Regions from separate parts of the Kitasatospora sp. NPDC004669 genome, predicted to be linked through region 1. Evidence: riboswitches for the same ligand, from Rfam matches in the RefSeq annotation. Region 1 holds a riboswitch; each other region holds the start of a gene.
The links. A riboswitch is a leader RNA that binds a small molecule or an ion and turns the genes downstream of it on or off. The one in region 1 is predicted to bind cyclic di-AMP.
Positions count from the first base shown of each region.

Region 1 (5,685 bases):
TCGTGAACCGAGGCCGGGCCGCCAAGCCCGGGATCCTCCAGCCAGCCATCTCCCGTATCCCCTCCTGGTCGCGACGATGCCCCGCCGTCCACCCTACGGGGTGTGCGGCGGGGCACCGGTCAGGCTTGCGCTACCGGGGACTTCCGGCCCTCCGGTTTTCGGCCGCGGTGCGGGAGCGGGCGGCCTTCGTACCGAAGGGGTCAGCCCTCGTACTCGCTGTGCTCACTGGTCCGCAGAGCGACCGCGCTCATCACTCCGCGGAGCGGAAGCGCGGGAAGGCGCCGCGGCCGGCGTACTCGGCGGCGTCGTCGAGGATCTCCTCGATGCGCAGCAGCTGGTTGTACTTGGCGACGCGCTCGGAGCGGGCCGGGGCACCGGTCTTGATCTGGCCGCAGTTGGTGGCGACGGCCAGGTCGGCGATGGTGACGTCCTCGGTCTCGCCGGAGCGGTGCGACATCATGCAGCGGTAGCCGTTGCGCTGGGCCAGCTCGACGGCGTCCAGGGTCTCGGTCAGCGAGCCGATCTGGTTCACCTTCACCAGCAGCGCGTTGGCGGTGCCGGTCTCGATGCCCTTGGCCAGGCGGGCCGGGTTGGTGACGAACAGGTCGTCGCCGACCAGCTGGACCTTGTCGCCCAGCTTGACGGTCATGGCCTTCCAGCCGTCCCAGTCCGACTCGTCCAGCGGGTCCTCGATGGAGACCAGCGGGTAGGCGGCGACCAGCTCGGCGTAGTACTCGATGAGCTCGGCGGCCGAGAGGGCCTTGCCCTCGAACTGGTAGGCGCCGTCCTTGAAGAACTCGGAGGAGGCGACGTCCAGGGCCAGGGCGATGTCACGGCCGGGGACGTAACCGGCCTTCTGGATCGCCTCCATGATGAGGTCGAGGGCCTCGCGGTTGCTGTCCAGGTTCGGGGCGAAGCCGCCCTCGTCGCCGAGGCCGGTGGACAGGCCGCGCTCCTTCAGCACGCCCTTGAGGGTGTGGTAGACCTCGACGCCCCAGCGGACGGCCTCGGAGAAGGACTCCGCGCCGATCGGGGCGATCATGAACTCCTGGATGTCGACGTTGGAGTCCGCGTGCGAGCCGCCGTTGAGGATGTTCATCATCGGGACCGGCAGGACGTGCGCGTTCGGGCCGCCCAGGTAGCGGAACAGCGGCAGGTCGCTGGCCTCGGAGGCGGCGTGCGCGACGGCCAGCGAGACGCCCAGGATGGCGTTGGCGCCGAGCGAGGACTTGTCCGGGGTGGCGTCCAGATCGAGCATGGCCTGGTCGATCAGGCGCTGCTCGGTGGCGTCGTAGCCGACCAGCTCCGGGCCGATCTGCTCGATGACGGCCAGGACGGCCTTCTCGACACCCTTGCCGAAGTAGCGGTTCTTGTCACCGTCGCGCAGCTCCAGCGCCTCGAAGGCGCCGGTCGAGGCACCCGACGGGACAGCGGCACGACCGGTGCTGCCGTCGTCGAGGCCGACCTCGACCTCGACCGTGGGGTTGCCGCGCGAGTCGAGGATCTCACGGGCTACGACGACATCGATGGACGGCACGAGGCATCTCCTTGCGGAAGCAGGGTCCGGCCGACCGTGGTGGCTGTCGGCGGGACGATTGCGGAGTCGTTACGACCAGAGCCTAACCGCCCGGGCTCCCGGAGCCACGTTGACCTCGGCTCCGTCTCAGCGTGTGGCCCCACTACCCACCGGTAGTTCACCTGCTTGTCCCAGCTTGTCCCTTTGCCGCGGACGAATGCGGACGAAGGGGGCCGGGCGCGGCCCCCTTCGTTCCCGGGGTGTTGCTCGAGATCCTTCGGGGCGTCACCCGGGGACCTGTGGACCGGCTCAGCCGAGGTGCAGGACCTGGCCGGGCATGATCAGGTTCGGGTCGCCGCCGACCGTGCCGCGGTTGCCGTCGTACAGCGCCTGCCAGCCGCCGGACACGCCCTGGGCCGCGGCGATGCTCGACAGGGTGTCGCCGGAGTGGACGGTGTAGTCATGGCCGGCCGGGGCGGCCTGGACCGGCTGGGCGGCGCGCGGGGCAGCGTGCTTCGGGACGTACTGCTGGGCCGACTGCTCGACAGGCTTCTCGGCCTGCTTGGGAGCGGCGTGCTTCGGGGCGTACTGCTGGACCGGCTGCTGAGCGGGCTTCGCGGCCGCCTTGGGGGCCTGCTGCTTCGGGGCCTGCTGCTTGGGCGTCTGCTGCTGCGGGGCGGACTGTGGCTTGGCGTCCGAGGAGGTGTCGACCACGGCCGGGGCCCCACCCTTGCTCAGACCCGCCTTGACGGAGCACACCGGCCAGGCGCCCGGGCCCTGGGAGGCCAGCACCTTCTCGGCGACCGAGATCTGCTGGGCCTTGCTGGCCTGGTTGGCCTGCGACGCGTACGCGGTGCCGCCGAACGCCTTCCAGGTGCTGGAGGTGAACTGCAGTCCGCCGTAGAAGCCGTTGCCGGTGTTGATGCTCCAGTCGCCGCCGCTCTCGCACTGGGCGACGGAGTCCCAGGCGGAGGCCGGGGCGGCGGAGGCGCCGGTGGCGGCGAGGAGCGGCATCGCGAGTCCGACGCCGGCCACACCGGCGACGGCGATGGCCTTCTCGGTCTGGGTGCGACGACGGTGACGGCCGGTTCCAACGAACAGCATGAAAAAGTCCCTCTCCGCACGCCTGCGAGGTGAGCTGTCGGGTTCGGACCGGGAGGTGGCCCGGCCGCCGCGTGCGGAAACGGTTCCGCTCAGGCGGCTTCACCCCAAGCCGTGGAGGACGGCAACAAACCTGGTTCCCCCGCCCCTGCCCAGGGTTCTGGTCGGTTTCCCGTGACGCGGCGGGCAGGATTCGGCGTTCCGCGCACGAGGTCCGCAGCTGCGAACTCCAGGGAGACTAGACAGATCCTCAGATCAATCACAAGCTCATATCGTCGACATCACACAGAAATTACGGCACGTGATCGATCGCCTACCAATGGCTCCTCTATGTCCGGATTGATGGGTGTTCATACCGGCATCAAGGGCGCATCAGCGACGTCCGGTCAGTGTGTCGGAGCCTCAGGAACGGCGTGCGGAGACCGGATCTCGGGGCTGAATTCGACCGGAAGTTCGCGCAATCCACGCATGATCAGACCGCCGCGCCAGCGCAGATTCTCCGGGGTTTCAGCCAGCCGGAGATCGGGCAGTCGGGAAAGCAGCGTGGCCAGCGCGGCGCGCCCTTCCAGCCGGGCCAGCGGGGCGCCGATGCAGTAGTGGATGCCGTGCCCGAACCCCAGGTGGGGGTTGTCGGCCCGGGCCAGGTCGAGGGTGTTCTCGTCCGCGAACCGGGCCGGGTCACGGTCCGCCGCCGCCAGCACCACCAGCACCGGATCGCCGACCGGGATGTCCACCCCGCCGATGGTCAGCGGCCGGGTCGCGAACCGCCAGGTCGCCAGCTCCACCGGCCCGTCGTAGCGCAGGAGTTCCTCGATCCCGGTCTCCAGCAGCGCGGTCTCCCCGCGCACCACCGACTCCTGCAGCAGCGCCCGCTGCCCCGGATCGCGCAACAGCGCGTACGTCCCGTTGCCGATCAGGTTGATGGTGGTTTCGAACCCCGCGAAGATCAACACGAAGCACATGGCGGCGGCCTCGTTCTCCGTCAGGTGCTCGCCGTGGTCGCTGGCCCGGATCAGGCCGGAGATCAGGTCGTCACCGAGGTCGGCCCGCTTGCGGTGGATGAGGTCCACCAGGTAGGCGCGGATGCGCTTGACCGCTCGGCCCACGCCGCCGCGTTGCCCACCGTGGTGGCGGATCATCATGCCCGCCCAGTCACGCAGATCGTCCTGGTCCTCGGCCGGCACGCCCAGCATGTCGCAGATCGCGTAGATGGGGAGCGGGAAGGCGAACTCGTGGATCAGGTCCGCCGAACCGCGCTGCGCGAAGCCGTCGATCAGCCGGTCGGTGAGCTGCTGCACCCGCGGCTCGAACTCGGCCACCCGGCGCGGGGTGAACGCCTTCGACACCAGACGGCGCAGCCGGGTGTGGTCCGGCGGGTCGATGTTCAGCAGGTGGGTCATCAGATCCGCCTGCCGCTCCCCCGGGATGCCCACCCGGCCGGTGCGGTGCGCCTGCCCGCTGTGGTGCGCCGGGTTCTTCGACAGCCGGCTGTCCGCGAGCGCCTGCCGGGCGTCCGCGTAGCGCGTCACCAGCCACGCCTCCACCCCGCTCGGCAGCTTGGTGCGGTGCACCGGGGCGTGCTCGCGCAGCCACGCGTAGGCGGGGTACGGATCGGCGGCGAACTCCCAGGTGAAGAGCTGCGGGGCGGGCTGAGCGGCGTCGGGCTGAGCAGGCATGGGTCGACCGTAACCGCTGGGCCCGGCGCGCCCTGACCGCCGACCGTCCGCGAACGGCGCGCGAGCGGTCCGCCGACGGCGGGCGAGCACGCCGTCAACGCTCCGTGGACGGCCCGTGGACGGACCGTGGACAGCTCTTGGACAGCTCTTGGCCGGGCGCCAGGCGTGAGTCTGGTCACCTGCGGGGTAATCCCTGTTGCGGAGGGTCAGGACGTGCCTACGATCCTCCGCAGTACGCGTGGGCGCCGGTGCGGTGTCGCCCACAGGGAGGAGCAGACCATGCGGGTCAGCGGGGCAGTCGTCGTCATCGCGGTACTCGACGGCGGTTCGGGAGCCGACCTCGCCCGCCGGTTCACCGCGGCCGGCGCCGCCGGGATGCTGATCGCCGACACCCACGTCGGCATCGCCGAGGACCTCGCCGCCGAACTCGACCGGCCCGGCTGCCCCGTCGTCGGCGTCTTCGCCGACATCCGCCGCCCCAGCGACGTCGCCGCCCTGGTCGACACCGCCGAGAAGCACCTCGGGCCGATCGACCTCTTCTGCGTCGCCGGCCCGAACGGCGAGCGGATCGTCTCCCTCGCCGACCTGCCCGATCACCTCGACCTGGAGCGCCTCGCCGAACTCGTCGCCCTCATCGGCGAGGCCATCGGCGAACTCGTACCGCCGCAGCGGCGCCCGGCCGAGCACACCGCCACGGCGGCCTGAGCCGACTACTCCGGCTTGAGCCCCTCGGCCGCGCGCACCGCGTCTCGGTAACCGCGCGCGGCCGAGCGCAACGCCGCGTCCACATCCACCCCGGCGTCGTGCGCCCGCTGCACCACCGCCAGCAGCAGCCGGCCCGCCGACTCCGCGGTCAGCTCCGCCGGCAGCTCGTACGGCGCGTCCGGCACACCCTCGAACCCCGCCCGGCGCACCCGGGACACCAGCTTCGCCGCGTACGCCAGTGCCGGCAGCCCGGCCGGCACGCCGTCCAGCACCGACTCCCGGTCCGCCTTCTCAGCCGCCTTCAGCTGCTCCCAGTTCGCCTCCACCTCGGCGGCGCCCGCGGCCTCGACGTCCCCGAACACATGCGGGTGCCGGTACACCAGCTTCTCCACGATGTCCCCGGCCACGTCGTCGATCGTGAACCGCCCGGTCGGGTGCTCCTCGGCGATCCGGGAGTGGAAGAACACCTGGAGCAGCACGTCGCCCAGCTCCTCGCGCAGCGTGTCCCGGTCCCCCTCCTCGATCGCCTCGACCAGCTCGTACGCCTCCTCGACCAGGTACTTCACCAGGCTCTCGTGCGTCTGCTCGGCGTCCCACGGACACCCGCCGGGCGAACGCAGCCGGTCCATCACCGACACCAGGTCCAGCAGCCGCGACCCCGGCAGGTCGTACGAGCCCGGCAGCACC
Region 1 covers NZ_JBEXKB010000006.1:7,028-12,712, forward strand. The annotation lists gene ABZW30_RS07055 (septum formation initiator family protein) at 1-25, opposite strand, end outside; gene eno (phosphopyruvate hydratase) at 251-1,537, opposite strand; gene ABZW30_RS07065 (transglycosylase family protein) at 1,826-2,620, opposite strand; cyclic di-AMP (ydaO/yuaA leader) riboswitch at 2,624-2,793, opposite strand; gene ABZW30_RS07070 (cytochrome P450) at 3,004-4,293, opposite strand; gene ABZW30_RS07075 (SDR family NAD(P)-dependent oxidoreductase) at 4,573-4,998, shown strand; gene ABZW30_RS07080 (MazG family protein) at 5,004-5,685, opposite strand, start outside.

Region 2 (5,685 bases), on a different contig from region 1:
GACCCCCACACCCGTCCACGCCCCGCCGACACCGGAAGCCGGGCCGGCCCGACTTCTCGTGCACGCGATGCCGGCCCGTCCGGTTCTCGCCGTGCCTACTCCGGCCGCTGGGCGGCGCCGGAAGCCGGCCGGTCCGACTTCCCGTGCGGGTGGGGCTGGCGGCGCGGTGGATTCAGAGCCCTTCCACGTAGGAGGTCGATGGGCCCGACCTCCTACTCCTCCCCCTTCGGCCAGGTGTGGAGGCCGGTGGTGAGGGTGGTGATGAGGCGGTCGTGGGTGGTGGTGAGGTCTTCGGCGAGTTGGAAGGCGCCGGCGATGGAGAGCGAGGCGAAGCCGTGGGCGAGGGAGCGGACGGTGCGGGCGGCGTGGATGGCTTCGGGGCCGTCGAGGCCGTAGGAGCGGAGAACGGCGATGATGACGCCGACGAGGCGGGTGGCCGCGCGGGTGAGGTCGTCGTCGGGCCGGGGCGCCTGGGGGAGGGCGGTGTAGCGGTGCGGGTGTTCGGTGGCGTAGGCCTGGTAGGCGCGCAGGACGGCGCTGACGGCGTCGTCGCCGCTGCGGCCGACCGCGGCCCCGGCGAGCCGGTCGGCCAGTTCCTCGGTGACCCGGACGGCGATCAGCCGGCGCAGTTCGGTGAGGCCGCCGCTGACGTGCTTGTACAGGGAGGGGGTGGCCACCCCCGCGCGGGCGGCGACGGAGGCCAGGGTGAGGGCCTCGGCGCCCTGCTCGTCGATGAGGGCGAGGGCGTGGTCGACGACCTGGTCGGGGGTCAGTCCTACACGGGGCATGGGGTGGGGTTCTCCGTACGGGTGCGGGTGCGGGTGCGGGTGCGGGGGCGGATGCGAGTGCGGCGGGTTCAGGCGAGTTCGGCGAGGAAGGGCAGCAGGGCGTCCGCGACGGCCTGCGGGTTGTCGGCCATCGGGTAGTGGCCGGACCCTTCGATCATCACCTTCCGGGCGCCGAGCGCCTCGGCCTGCCGGTCGGCGACGGCCTCCGGGTCCGGGAAGTCGGGGTCCTTGCTGCCCATCAGGACGAGCGAGGGGCAGTGGACGGCCGCGCACCAGCCGATCGGCGCGGAGTCCCCGGTGACGTGTCCGCGGGTGGCGGTCTTGCGCCCGGGGGTGCGCAGGTCGGCGACCAGTCCGGCCACGTAGTCGTCGAGGTCGGCGGGGCGGGGGCCGGGGAAGGCCATCTTGCGCAGGTAGAAGCCCCAGACGGCCGGCCAGTGGACCATCGCGCCGCCCATCACGGACGCGACGCCCTGCATCAGGGCGCCGGCCCGGTACTCGACGAAGGCGTCGATCAGCGCGATCCCGGCGACCCGCTGGGGCGCGTCCCCGGCGAGCTTGACGACCGTCGCGCCGGTGTAGGACTGCCCGACCAGGACGGCCCGCTCGATGCCGAGGTGGTCGAGCAGGGCGAGGACGTCGGTGGCGACGGCGGCCGGGCTGTAGTCGTCCCAGGCGATCGAGGACTCGCCGAAGCCGCGCACGTCCATGGTGACGACCCGGCGCCCGGCCGCGGTGAGCAGCGGGTGCAGGTGCCGGTAGGCCCGGCGGCTGTCGAGCATTCCGGGGAGCAGGACGACGGGGGTGCCGTCGCCCTGCCGGGTGTCGTCGAAGGCGATCCGGCCGCCGGGGACGTCGAGGTACTGGGTGCTCGGGGTGATGGTGCCGTTCACGGTGGGCCTCCACGGGGTCGCTGCTGCCGATAGCCATAAAGCTATGGCTAATAGCCTTAGCTGTCAACCCTTCCGATCCCTCGATTCCCGGGGACTCAGGCCCCCTCGACCCTGAACGGATCGTGCTCGCTGAGCAGCTTCTCCAGTCGGGCCTGGTCGACCCGGGCGACGGTGTCCGACGATTCCTGCCGGTCCCGGACCACCTTGGCCAGCGTGAACGCGGAGGTGACGGTGTAGAGGAAGCCGATCCCGAGGAAGGCCCGGGTCCACCCGCCGACGGGCAGGTAGGCGATCCCGACGGCGAGGGCCGAACCGGAGATGGCGAAGGAGAGGACGGCCTGCATGTGGTACGCGGCCGTGGTGCGTGTCTGCATCGGTGCGCTCATGGCGCCAGGATGCGGCTGCGCGCCGTGGCCGCACATGAGTAGGAGTACTCAGATGGGCTGGGCGAATGGCGGGTGGTTCGCCGGCGTCCGACCACCTGCCCCCAGCCGTCCCGGGCGGATGGCTTGGAATCGGGGCGGCCTGGGATTAACGTTTGATAACGCAGCGCGGTCGTCAACGCCGTACCCAGACGGCACCGTGCGCCGTCGCCTAATCCCGCCGGCCGGCCTCCGGGCAGGTCAGGGAGCCGGGGAACCACGTTCCTTGGGGTGAATCGGCGGGGCTCCGGCCCGGCCGTAGGAGACCTTCCTGCTCCGAACCCGTCAGCTAACCCGGTAGGCGCGAAGGAAGGAAAGGAGCGCGCCTCCGTGGCGTCGACGCACACCCCGGCACACCCGGCCGGCCCCGCAGCCGGTACCCAGCTGCTCGACCACCCCGGCCCGGACGGCGCCGAGTCCGCCGATTCCTTCGCCCCGGAGGCCGAGGCCAACCGCCACCGGATGCCGCGTCAGACCCGTGGGGCCTCCCCGTTGCTCGGCGTCACCGCCGTTGCCGCCACCCTGGGCGCCACCGGCTTCGCCTCCGCGACCCCGGCCGCCGCGCCCGCCATCGAGGCCCCGGACGAGGCTCCGGTCGCCCTGACCGCCGACCCCGGCCTCGCGCTCGCCGCCCGCATCCAGCAGCAGGCCGACGGCCAGCGCACCGCCGCCGAGGAGGGCGCCCGCCTGCAGGCCGCGCAGGAGGCCGAGGCGAAGGCCGCCGTCAAGGAGGCCGAGGCCAAGCGCGCCGCCGACGAGGCCGAGCGCGCCAAGGCCGCCGCTCTCACCCTGCCGGTGAAGGACTACAACCTCTCCGCCCACTACGGCCAGAGCGCCCGCTACTGGGCCCACCTGCACACCGGCCTGGACTTCGCGGCCGACACCGGCACCCCGGTCTACGCGGTCGGCCAGGGCACCGTCACCTCGGCGGGCTGGTCCGGGGCGTACGGCTACCGGATCGTCGAGACCCTGCCCGACGGCACCGAGATCTGGTACTGCCACCTCTCCTCGATCATCAAGGGCGCCGGCCAGGTCGGCGCCGGCCAGCAGATCGGCAAGGTCGGCGCGACCGGCAACGTCACCGGTCCGCACCTGCACCTGGAGGTGCGCCCCGGCGGCGGCGCCCCGGTCGACCCGGAGACCTGGCTCCAGCAGCGCGGCCTCAACCCCTGACGGGAACCCCCGAGAAGAACCCCTGACGCAACGCCCGAGGGCCCCGGACATCCGGGGCCCTCGGGCGTTCACCGCGCCGGCTTCACTCCGCGGGCAACTGCGCCAGGTACGCGTCGATCTCCTCCTGCCCCGGCTCCGGCGCCAGCTCCGGGAACTCCTCCACCAGCAGCCGCGCCAGCCCGGGCACCGTCCACTCGCCGAACAGGTCGAGCGTGACCTCGGCCGCCGCCGCCTCGAACTCCCCGAAGTCCCCGGCCAGTTCGTCCGGCATCGGCCGCCCCAGCGCGTTCAGCTCGGCCAGGTTGCGGTAGCTGCGCCGCATCAGGCCCTGCTCCAGCAGCAGCCGAGCGCCGTCGGTGGCCATGCCGACCGACAGCAACCGGCCCGGCCCCCAGCCCTGTTCGTCCGGTTCGTCCAGCCAGCCGGCCGGTACCAGCGCCTCGTACGCGGCCAGCCGCTCCTCCTCGCCGAGTTCGGCGAAGCCGGCCAGCCAGTCCCGGACCGCCGCCCGGTCCGCAGTGTCCACCCCGTGCGCGTGCAGCAGTACGGCGTACAGCCGGGGCCAGGTGAGCAGGTCGGCGCGACGCAGCAGTCCGGCCGCGACCTCGCCCTGCCATTCGGCCTCGGCGTGCAGCCGCTCCTGGCGCTTGGCGTTGAGCCGCTTCGTCGCCCGCTGGTGGTCGATCAGCAGCCGTACGGCGTCGCCGTACGCGAGCGGGTCCTCGTCCGGCGCGGGTTGGACGTAGAGGTGGAGCCGCTCGTACAGCAGGTGCTCCACCGCGTTGGAGGTCAGTTCGGGCCAACCGTCGTGCATCCTGCTGTCGCCCAGTTCCAGCAGCGCCAGCACCGTGTGCAGCGGCGCCTCGGCCACCGGCGCGCGGTCCTGCTCGGCCGCCCAGGCGAGCAGGTCGGCGGCCCGGGTGCGCGGGGCGAGCCGCAGGTCTTCGTCGTTCATATTCCGAACGGTAGCCCGCCGGGCGCGGGTAGGGTCGGCAGCCATGGTCCCCGTACGACTCACCGGCCCCCGGCTCGCCATCCGCGAGTACCACCACACCCCGGAGGACGTGGACGCGCTGTACGCGCTGTTCGGCGACCCGGAGGTGACCCGCCACCTGCCCTTCGAGCCGCGGGACCGCGAGACCTGCGCCGACCAGATCGAGCTCTACCTGGAGGAGGCGATGGCCGAGGAGCGGGACACCTACCGGCTCGCCGTCTGCCGGCGGGAGGACGCCGAGGATCCGGCGGACGCGGTGCCGATCGCCCACGCCGGCCTCACCCTCGGCACCTACCGCTCCGCCCACCTCGGCTACGTGCTGGGCCGCGAGGTGTGGGGCCGCGGCTACGCGGGCGAGATCGCCGGGCTGCTGTGCGAGCTCGCCTTCGGCCCGCTCGGGCTGCACCGGCTGGCCGCCCGGGTCGACGTGGACAACCCGGCCTCGGCCAAGGTGCTCACCAAGCTCGGCTTCCAGTTGGAGGGGCGGGTGCGGCACGACCTGTACAAGGGCGGCGTCTGGTCGGACTCGTACCTGTACTCGCTGCTGGTCGACGAGTGGCCCGGCCCTTCGGCGCCGTCCTGACCCCGGAAGCGGACCGGAGCGGGGGTTAACCCCACCCCCGATCCGCCGGTCCCCCGGATGCCGCCCGAGCTGCGGTTCGACCAGACTGAAGGACGTCAGCGAGCACGAACGACCGCGAGATAGAGGGGCCGGGGGCCGGGAGATGAGCAGCAGCCGAAGCATGCTGGACCAGGAGTGGGACGTTCTGGGCGGTTACGGCGACGACGGCCCGAGCCCCGCCCGGGCCCGCCGGACGGAGCAGCCGCCGTCCTTCTGGCGGGCGCCGTTCTCCGCGTACTACTACCGGGAGATCGGCTACGCGCTCACCGGGCTGCCGGTGGCGATCGCCGGCTTCACCGTCGGGATCACCATGTTCTGCCTCGGTCTCGGCACCTTCATCACGGTCCTCGGCCTGCCGGTGCTGGCGGGTCTGACCAGCGTCGCCCGCGGCTTCGGCCGGCTGGAGCGGGCGCGGGTGCGCGGCCTGCTCGGCGTGGACGTGCCCGGCCCGGCGTCGGTGCGCCGGGTCCGGTCGGGCAGCTGGGGCGCGATCACCGCGCGGCTGGCGGACGTGGCGGGCTGGAAGGCCGTGCTCTACCAGCTGGTGATGTTCCCCTGGGCGGTGTTCAGCTTCGCCATGACGCTGGTGTTCCTGCTGCTCGGCTGGACGATGGCGCTCTACCCGCTCTACCACTGGGTCTTCCCGACCTTCACCGACTGGCGCGGCTACCGGCTGTTCGACTTCACCGACAGCGACCACGTCCGGCACGTCTACTACGTCGAGAACGCCTGGCAGATCGCCGCGTTCTCCGCGGTCGGAATGCTGCTGGTCTTCCTCACCGCGCAGCTGGTC
Region 2 covers NZ_JBEXKB010000034.1:23,897-29,581, reverse strand. The annotation lists gene ABZW30_RS25985 (WHG domain-containing protein) at 213-788, opposite strand; gene ABZW30_RS25980 (alpha/beta hydrolase) at 857-1,681, opposite strand; gene ABZW30_RS25975 (YiaA/YiaB family inner membrane protein) at 1,777-2,067, opposite strand; cyclic di-AMP (ydaO/yuaA leader) riboswitch at 2,263-2,421, shown strand; gene ABZW30_RS25970 (M23 family metallopeptidase) at 2,434-3,276, shown strand; gene ABZW30_RS25965 (hypothetical protein) at 3,359-4,231, opposite strand; gene ABZW30_RS25960 (GNAT family protein) at 4,275-4,853, shown strand; gene ABZW30_RS25955 (sensor domain-containing protein) at 4,996-5,685, shown strand, end outside.
Region 2: it holds a riboswitch for cyclic di-AMP, as region 1 does, so the genes downstream of both, ABZW30_RS25970 (M23 family metallopeptidase) here and ABZW30_RS07065 (transglycosylase family protein) in region 1, are expected to answer to the same signal.

Region 3 (5,685 bases), on a different contig from region 1:
GTGGGCAGCTTCCCGGCCGTGACGTCCCGGGCCAACTCGGGGGCGATCTGCTGGGGGCGGCGGCCGGAGTCCCGGTAGGCCGTCCAGTCGGCGACGCCCTCGGAGAGCCACAGCGGGGTCCAGGCCCGGGTATCGGCCCTGGTCGCGACGTGGGTGGCCTCGTGGGTGACCACCACCTGCCGACCGAAGTCGCTGAGCCGCCCGAACGCCTCGGGGTTGACCACCACCCGGTCCGCCGGGGTGTGCCAGGGCGCGCCGGGGGCGGCCACGGTGACCGCCGCCATGCCCGTCCAGCCTGCCGGGTCGGCCTCCAGCAGCCGGGCGAACTGGGTCTCGTCGGCGGGCAGTTCGAGCAGCAGCCGACCGGGCCCGCCACCGCCCCAGACCGCGCTGACGGCCGGCAACGCCTTGTCCCCGACCGCCACCAGTCCGGCCGGGTCGGGCCCTTCGGCCAGGCCGAGCACCAGACAGTGCTCTCCGGGGGCGGTACGGGCGGGGCCGAGGTCCCACAGCGCCGGGGGCCCGCTCGCGGCCTCCTCCCGCTCGACCCGCCAGCCGCCCGCGTCCCGGACCAGCGCGATCCGGCGCGGGTACACCATCGGGTACTCGTCGTACCCGACGATCCGCACCGCCAACTCGGCGGAGGCGGTCAGCCGGTCCGGCCCGTCGGCCGCCGACGACCCCTGGTCGGGCGACAGCACCAGATTGCGGTAGAGCGCCTCGGCCCCCGTGAGCCCGGACCACGCGGGCAGTGAGCGCGCCCGCGCCGCCAGCAGCTCCGTCACCTCGGCGCGCTGGTCCGCCGCCCGCCCGGCGGGTGCCGCCGGGGCGGCCGGGGGCAGCGACAGCTGGGCCAGCCCGCCGACCGCCAGCAGCAGCGCACCGCGCCGGGACAGCACGCAGCGGGCCGGGCCCATCGGGTGGGGCCCGGCCGGGCCGGAGGGCGTCGCGCTCAGAGCCGGACCACCCCCGACACCGGCATCGCGCTGACGCTCTCGTACCGCACCTTGGCGCCCGGGTAGGGGGCGTGCACCATCACCCCGCCGCCGGCGTACATCCCGACGTGGTGCATGTCCCGGTAGAAGATCACCAGGTCTCCCGGCCGCGCTTCGGAGAGGCTGACCCGCTGCCCGGCGTACGCCTGGGCCTGCGAGGTGCGCGGCAGGGTCACTCCGGCCTGCCGCCAGCTGTAGTACATCAGACCGGAGCAGTCGAAGGCGCGGGGCCCGGCTGATCCGTAGACGTACGGCGAGCCGATCATCCGGACCGCAGCGGCCAGCGCGGCCGCCCCGCGCTCGGAGGCGGGCGGGGCGGTGCCGAGGTCCAGCCGGTCGGTGCCGCGGGTGGCGCGCTGCTCGGCGTCCTTGGCGTCCTGGGCGACCATCCGGGCCCGCTCGGCCGCGCCCAGGCTGTCGAGCAGCTTCTGCGCCGTGGCCAGCCGCTGCCGGATCTGCTGCTTGTTCTCGGCCAGCGAGCGCCGGGCCTGGTCCAGCTCGGCGAGCTTGCCCGCGGTCTCGGTGCGGCGCTGGTCGAGCCGACGCTGACGGCCGACCAGCTCGTGCAGGGTCTCCTGCTGCCGCTCGGCGGCCTGGCCGAAGGTGCGGGCGCGGGCGAGGTAGGACTCGGGGTCGCTGGAGAGCACCAGCTGGGCGGCCTGGGTCATCCCGCCGCCGCGGTACTCGGCCCCCGCCACGGTCGCGAGGTCCCCGCGCAACTGGTTGAGCTGGTCCTGGGCGGCGGCCACCTCGCCCTGCAGGGTGGCGGTCTCGCCCTGGAGCCGCTTCTGCGCCTCCTGCGCGGCGTTGTACTTCTCGGACGCCTGCTCGGCCTCGTCGTACAGCTGCTCGACCCGCGCCTTGACGTCCTTGCGGTCGGGGGTGTCCGGCCCACCCGGAGTGGCTTGGGCGCTTCCACAGGTCGCCACACCCAGGGCCGTGGTGGCGGCTGCGGTCAGTACCAGCGCACGGGCGAGCAGTCGGGAACGGCGGTGCACGGGCATGGCGGCAGCGGCTCCAATCCTGCGGCGCGGCCCGCGGCCGCGCCCCAGCGGGCGGCCGTCGAGCGGGAGTCCGGTGGCAGACGTTAGCGAGTCCGGGCAAGCGAGTCCAAACACCTCCCTACCCGAATATTTGACCCTAAATCAGACATCTGCCCGAGCCGCCGGAAAAGCCGCAGGCCCGGCCCTCCGTGACGGAGGACCGGGCCTGGAACGGCCTGGGCGGGGATCAGACCCGCACGATGGAGGCCAGCGGCATGTTGGAGACCGCCTCGTAGCGGACCGAGGCACCCGGCTTGGGCGCGTGCAGCACCTGGCCGTTGCCCGCGTAGATGCCGACGTGGTGGGCGTCGCTGAAGAAGATCAGCAGGTCGCCGGGCTGGGCCTGGGAGATGTCCGAGCCGATCCGGGTGCCGGCGCCGGCCTGCTCCTGCGAGGTGCGCGGCAGCGACACGCCGACCTGGTTGAACGCCCAGACCATCAGGCCGGAGCAGTCGAAGGAGCCGGGGCCGGTGGCGCCCCAGACGTACGGGCTGCCGACCTTGCCGGCGGCGGCGGCCAGCGCGGCGGCACCGTGCGAGCTGCCGGGCGCGGCCGGCTTGACGACCGGCGAGGACGAGGAGCCCGCGGAGGAGCCCGAGCCGATGTCGGTGCGGCCGCTGTCGCGCGAGGCACGGTCGGAGGCGGCCTGCTGCTGGGCGGCCTTCGCGGCGGCGTCGGCCTTGGCCTTGGCGTCGGCGGCGGCCTTCTCCTCGGCCTGGCGGATCGCCTGGCGCTCCTGCTCGGTCAGGGTGTTGAGCAGGTCCTGGGCGGCCTTCAGCTTGTTCTGGACCTCCTCCTTGGAGGCCTTCAGCTGCTGGGTGGTGGACTCCAGTTCGGCGAGCTTGCCCTGGGCCTCGGTGCGGTCCTGGTCGAGCTTGCGCTGCTGCTCCTGGAGCTGCTTCAGCTGGTTCTTCTGGGTGTCACCGGCCTGGTTCAGCGCACCGGCCTGGTTGAGGAAGTTGTCCGGCTTGGACGAGAGCATCAGCTGGACGGTCGGGGATATGCCGCCGTTGCGGTACTGCTCCCCGGCGATCTCGGCGAGCCCGCCCTGCAGGTCGGTCACCTGGGACTGCTGCCGGGCCACCTGGTCCTGCAGGCCGGAGACCTGCTTCTCCAGCGCCTGCTGCTTCTCCTGGGCGGCGTTGTACTTCTCGGTCGCCTGCTCGGCCTGCTCGTTGAGCTGGTCGACCTGCTCCTTGACCTGCTCCTTGGTCGGCTGCGGGTCGGCGTGCGCGCCGGACTGCGCGGAGAGGGCGACGGCTGCCGCGGCGACACCGGTCAGGATCGAGACACGGGCGCGGCTGGCGGGCTTGGGACGACGATGGGACGCCACGAAGGCGGACTCCTTCTTCCTACGTCCGCCTACCGGGTGAGCTGACGGGTTCGGGCCGGAAGCATGCCCTACGACGCCTCACGGCCGTTCCACCGGCCGACCTGGCGCCGATTCACCCCGGAGGAACGTGGTTCCCCGGCTCCGCTCCGCAGCGCCCCCGACCACTGGGCTCCCCTGTCGGACAGTCGCTTCGACCTGCCCCGCTGTTTCGCGAACTCGACGGAAACCACCGCCGCCACCCGGGCTGGGCGATCGACAGTGCGGTGGTTCGGAGCACGACCCTAGTAACTGAACCGTGATCCGTTCAAATCCTTGTCAGAAAAAAGTCGGAAGATTACCCATGTTCTTTTGTGAAAATGACTGATGGTGATCGTCGCTGCACACAAAGCTGATCGGTTCTCACCAGTCGGACGTTGAACCCGCAAACCCGAAGCGCCACCCCCGGTCGGAGGGTGGCGCGGATCACAGGGCCGGAGCCGGCCCCTCGGGCGTGTCGGGTCGTCAGACCCGGCGGATCGTGTTGATCGGCATCGCGTCGGCCTTCATCACCTTCACCACGTCCCCGGTGTGCGGCGCGTGGACCACCATGCCGTTGCCGATGTACATCCCGACGTGGTGCCGGTCGCTGCCGTAGATGACCAGGTCGCCGGGCTGAGCCTGGTCCAGCGAGGGCACCGCGGTGCCGACGTTGCCCTGCTCCTGCGAGGTGCGCGGCAGCGAGACGCCGGCCTGGGAGTACGACCAGACCATCAGACCCGAGCAGTCGAAGGTGTTCGGCCCGGTGGAGCCCCAGACGTACGGCGAGCCCTGCTTGCTCATCGCCTTGGCGACGGCCACGGCCGCGTAGCCGCTGGCCGGCGGCAGGCTGCTGAGGTCGACCCGGGCGCTGCCGCGCGAGGCGCGGTCGTCCTGCTGCTGCTGGGCCTTCAGCGCGGCGCGGTCCGCGGCGCTGAGCGAGTTCAGCAGGTCCTGGGCGGTCTTCAGCTTCGTGTTGACGTCCGCCTTGGCCTGGTTCAGGTCCTTGGTGGTGGAGTCCAGCGAGGCCAGCACGGCGGCGGCCTCGGCCTTCTCCTGGTCCAGCCGGCGCTGCTGGTCGAGCAGGCCCTTGAGCGCCTCGGTCTGGCTGGCGCTGGCCTGCTGGACGCTGGAGGCCTTCTCCAGGTAGCCGGACGGGTCGGAGGAGAGCATCAGCTGGACGGACGGGTCGACGCCGCCGGTGCGGTACTGCTCGCCCGCCACCTGGGCCAGGCCGGTCTGCAGCTGGCTCATCTGGTCCTGGCTGCGGGCCACCTGGTCCTGCAGCTGGTCGGCCTGCTTGCGGAGCTGGTCGGCGCGCTCCTTGGCGCCGTTGTACTTCTCCGCCGCCTGCTCCTGCTCCTGCTGGAGCTGGTCGATCTGCGCCTTGACGTCAGCCTTGTTCGGCTGCGGCGCGGCGTGCGCGGCCACCTGGGCGGAAAGGGCGACCGCGGTCGCAGCGGCAGCGGTGAGCACGGAGACCCGCGCGCGGCTCGGCTGCTTGGGACGGCGGTGGGAGGCCAAGGGACCGGCTCCTTCTTCCAACGGACTCACCTGTTCGGATGAGATTCCGGAAAATAGGTTTGACGCCAGACCCTAGTGAAGATCTATCCGTTTTACCACTCCCCCGAAGGCGTGAAGTCCGGTTCCCACGCTGACTTCACGGGATCCGCACACCCTTGCAAAACGGGCGATAAACAGGTGTCACCCCGCCCGGACCGAGGTCAAAGCCGAGGTCAGGGCCGAGCCAGCCGGTTCAGCAGCAGCACCGAGGCCACCGGGCGCGCACCCGCCTTGCGCACGCCCTCCGCCACCTCCCGGTCGGTGGACACCACCACCACCGGACGGCCCTGCGGCTCGGCACGCACCAGACGACGGATCAGCTCGTCCGCGGTCTCACCGGTCCGGCTGAACCGTACCCGAACCCCGCGCGGCGGCGCCATGATCACCGGAACGTCCAGGTCCTGCCCGTCGAACACACAGGTGACCTCCGCCTGGGTGCGCTGGGCCAGCATCGCCAACCCGCCCAGCAGCCGGATCCGCTGCTGCTCCAGCGGCAGCGTCGGATAGCCGGTCTTGGTCACGTTGTAGCCGTCCACCACCAGGTGGACCTGCGGGATCGCCAGCAGCTGGTCCAGCAGCGCCGGGTCGTCCTCCGCCAAGCCGCGCCGGGCCACGTCGTGCGGTGAGGCCGCCCCCGGCACCACCGCCTCGACCAGGTCCGCCGGGCGGATCTGGGAGACCGGCAGTGCCAGCTCCCGCTGCAGCCCCTGCGCCGACTGCAGCACGGTGTCCAGCA
Region 3 covers NZ_JBEXKB010000031.1:38,464-44,148, reverse strand. The annotation lists gene ABZW30_RS24640 (hypothetical protein) at 1-917, opposite strand, end outside; gene ABZW30_RS24635 (NlpC/P60 family protein) at 953-1,999, opposite strand; gene ABZW30_RS24630 (NlpC/P60 family protein) at 2,226-3,371, opposite strand; cyclic di-AMP (ydaO/yuaA leader) riboswitch at 3,382-3,535, opposite strand; gene ABZW30_RS24625 (NlpC/P60 family protein) at 3,873-4,910, opposite strand; gene ABZW30_RS24620 (NYN domain-containing protein) at 5,123-5,685, opposite strand, start outside.
Region 3: it holds a riboswitch for cyclic di-AMP, as region 1 does, so the genes downstream of both, ABZW30_RS24630 (NlpC/P60 family protein) here and ABZW30_RS07065 (transglycosylase family protein) in region 1, are expected to answer to the same signal.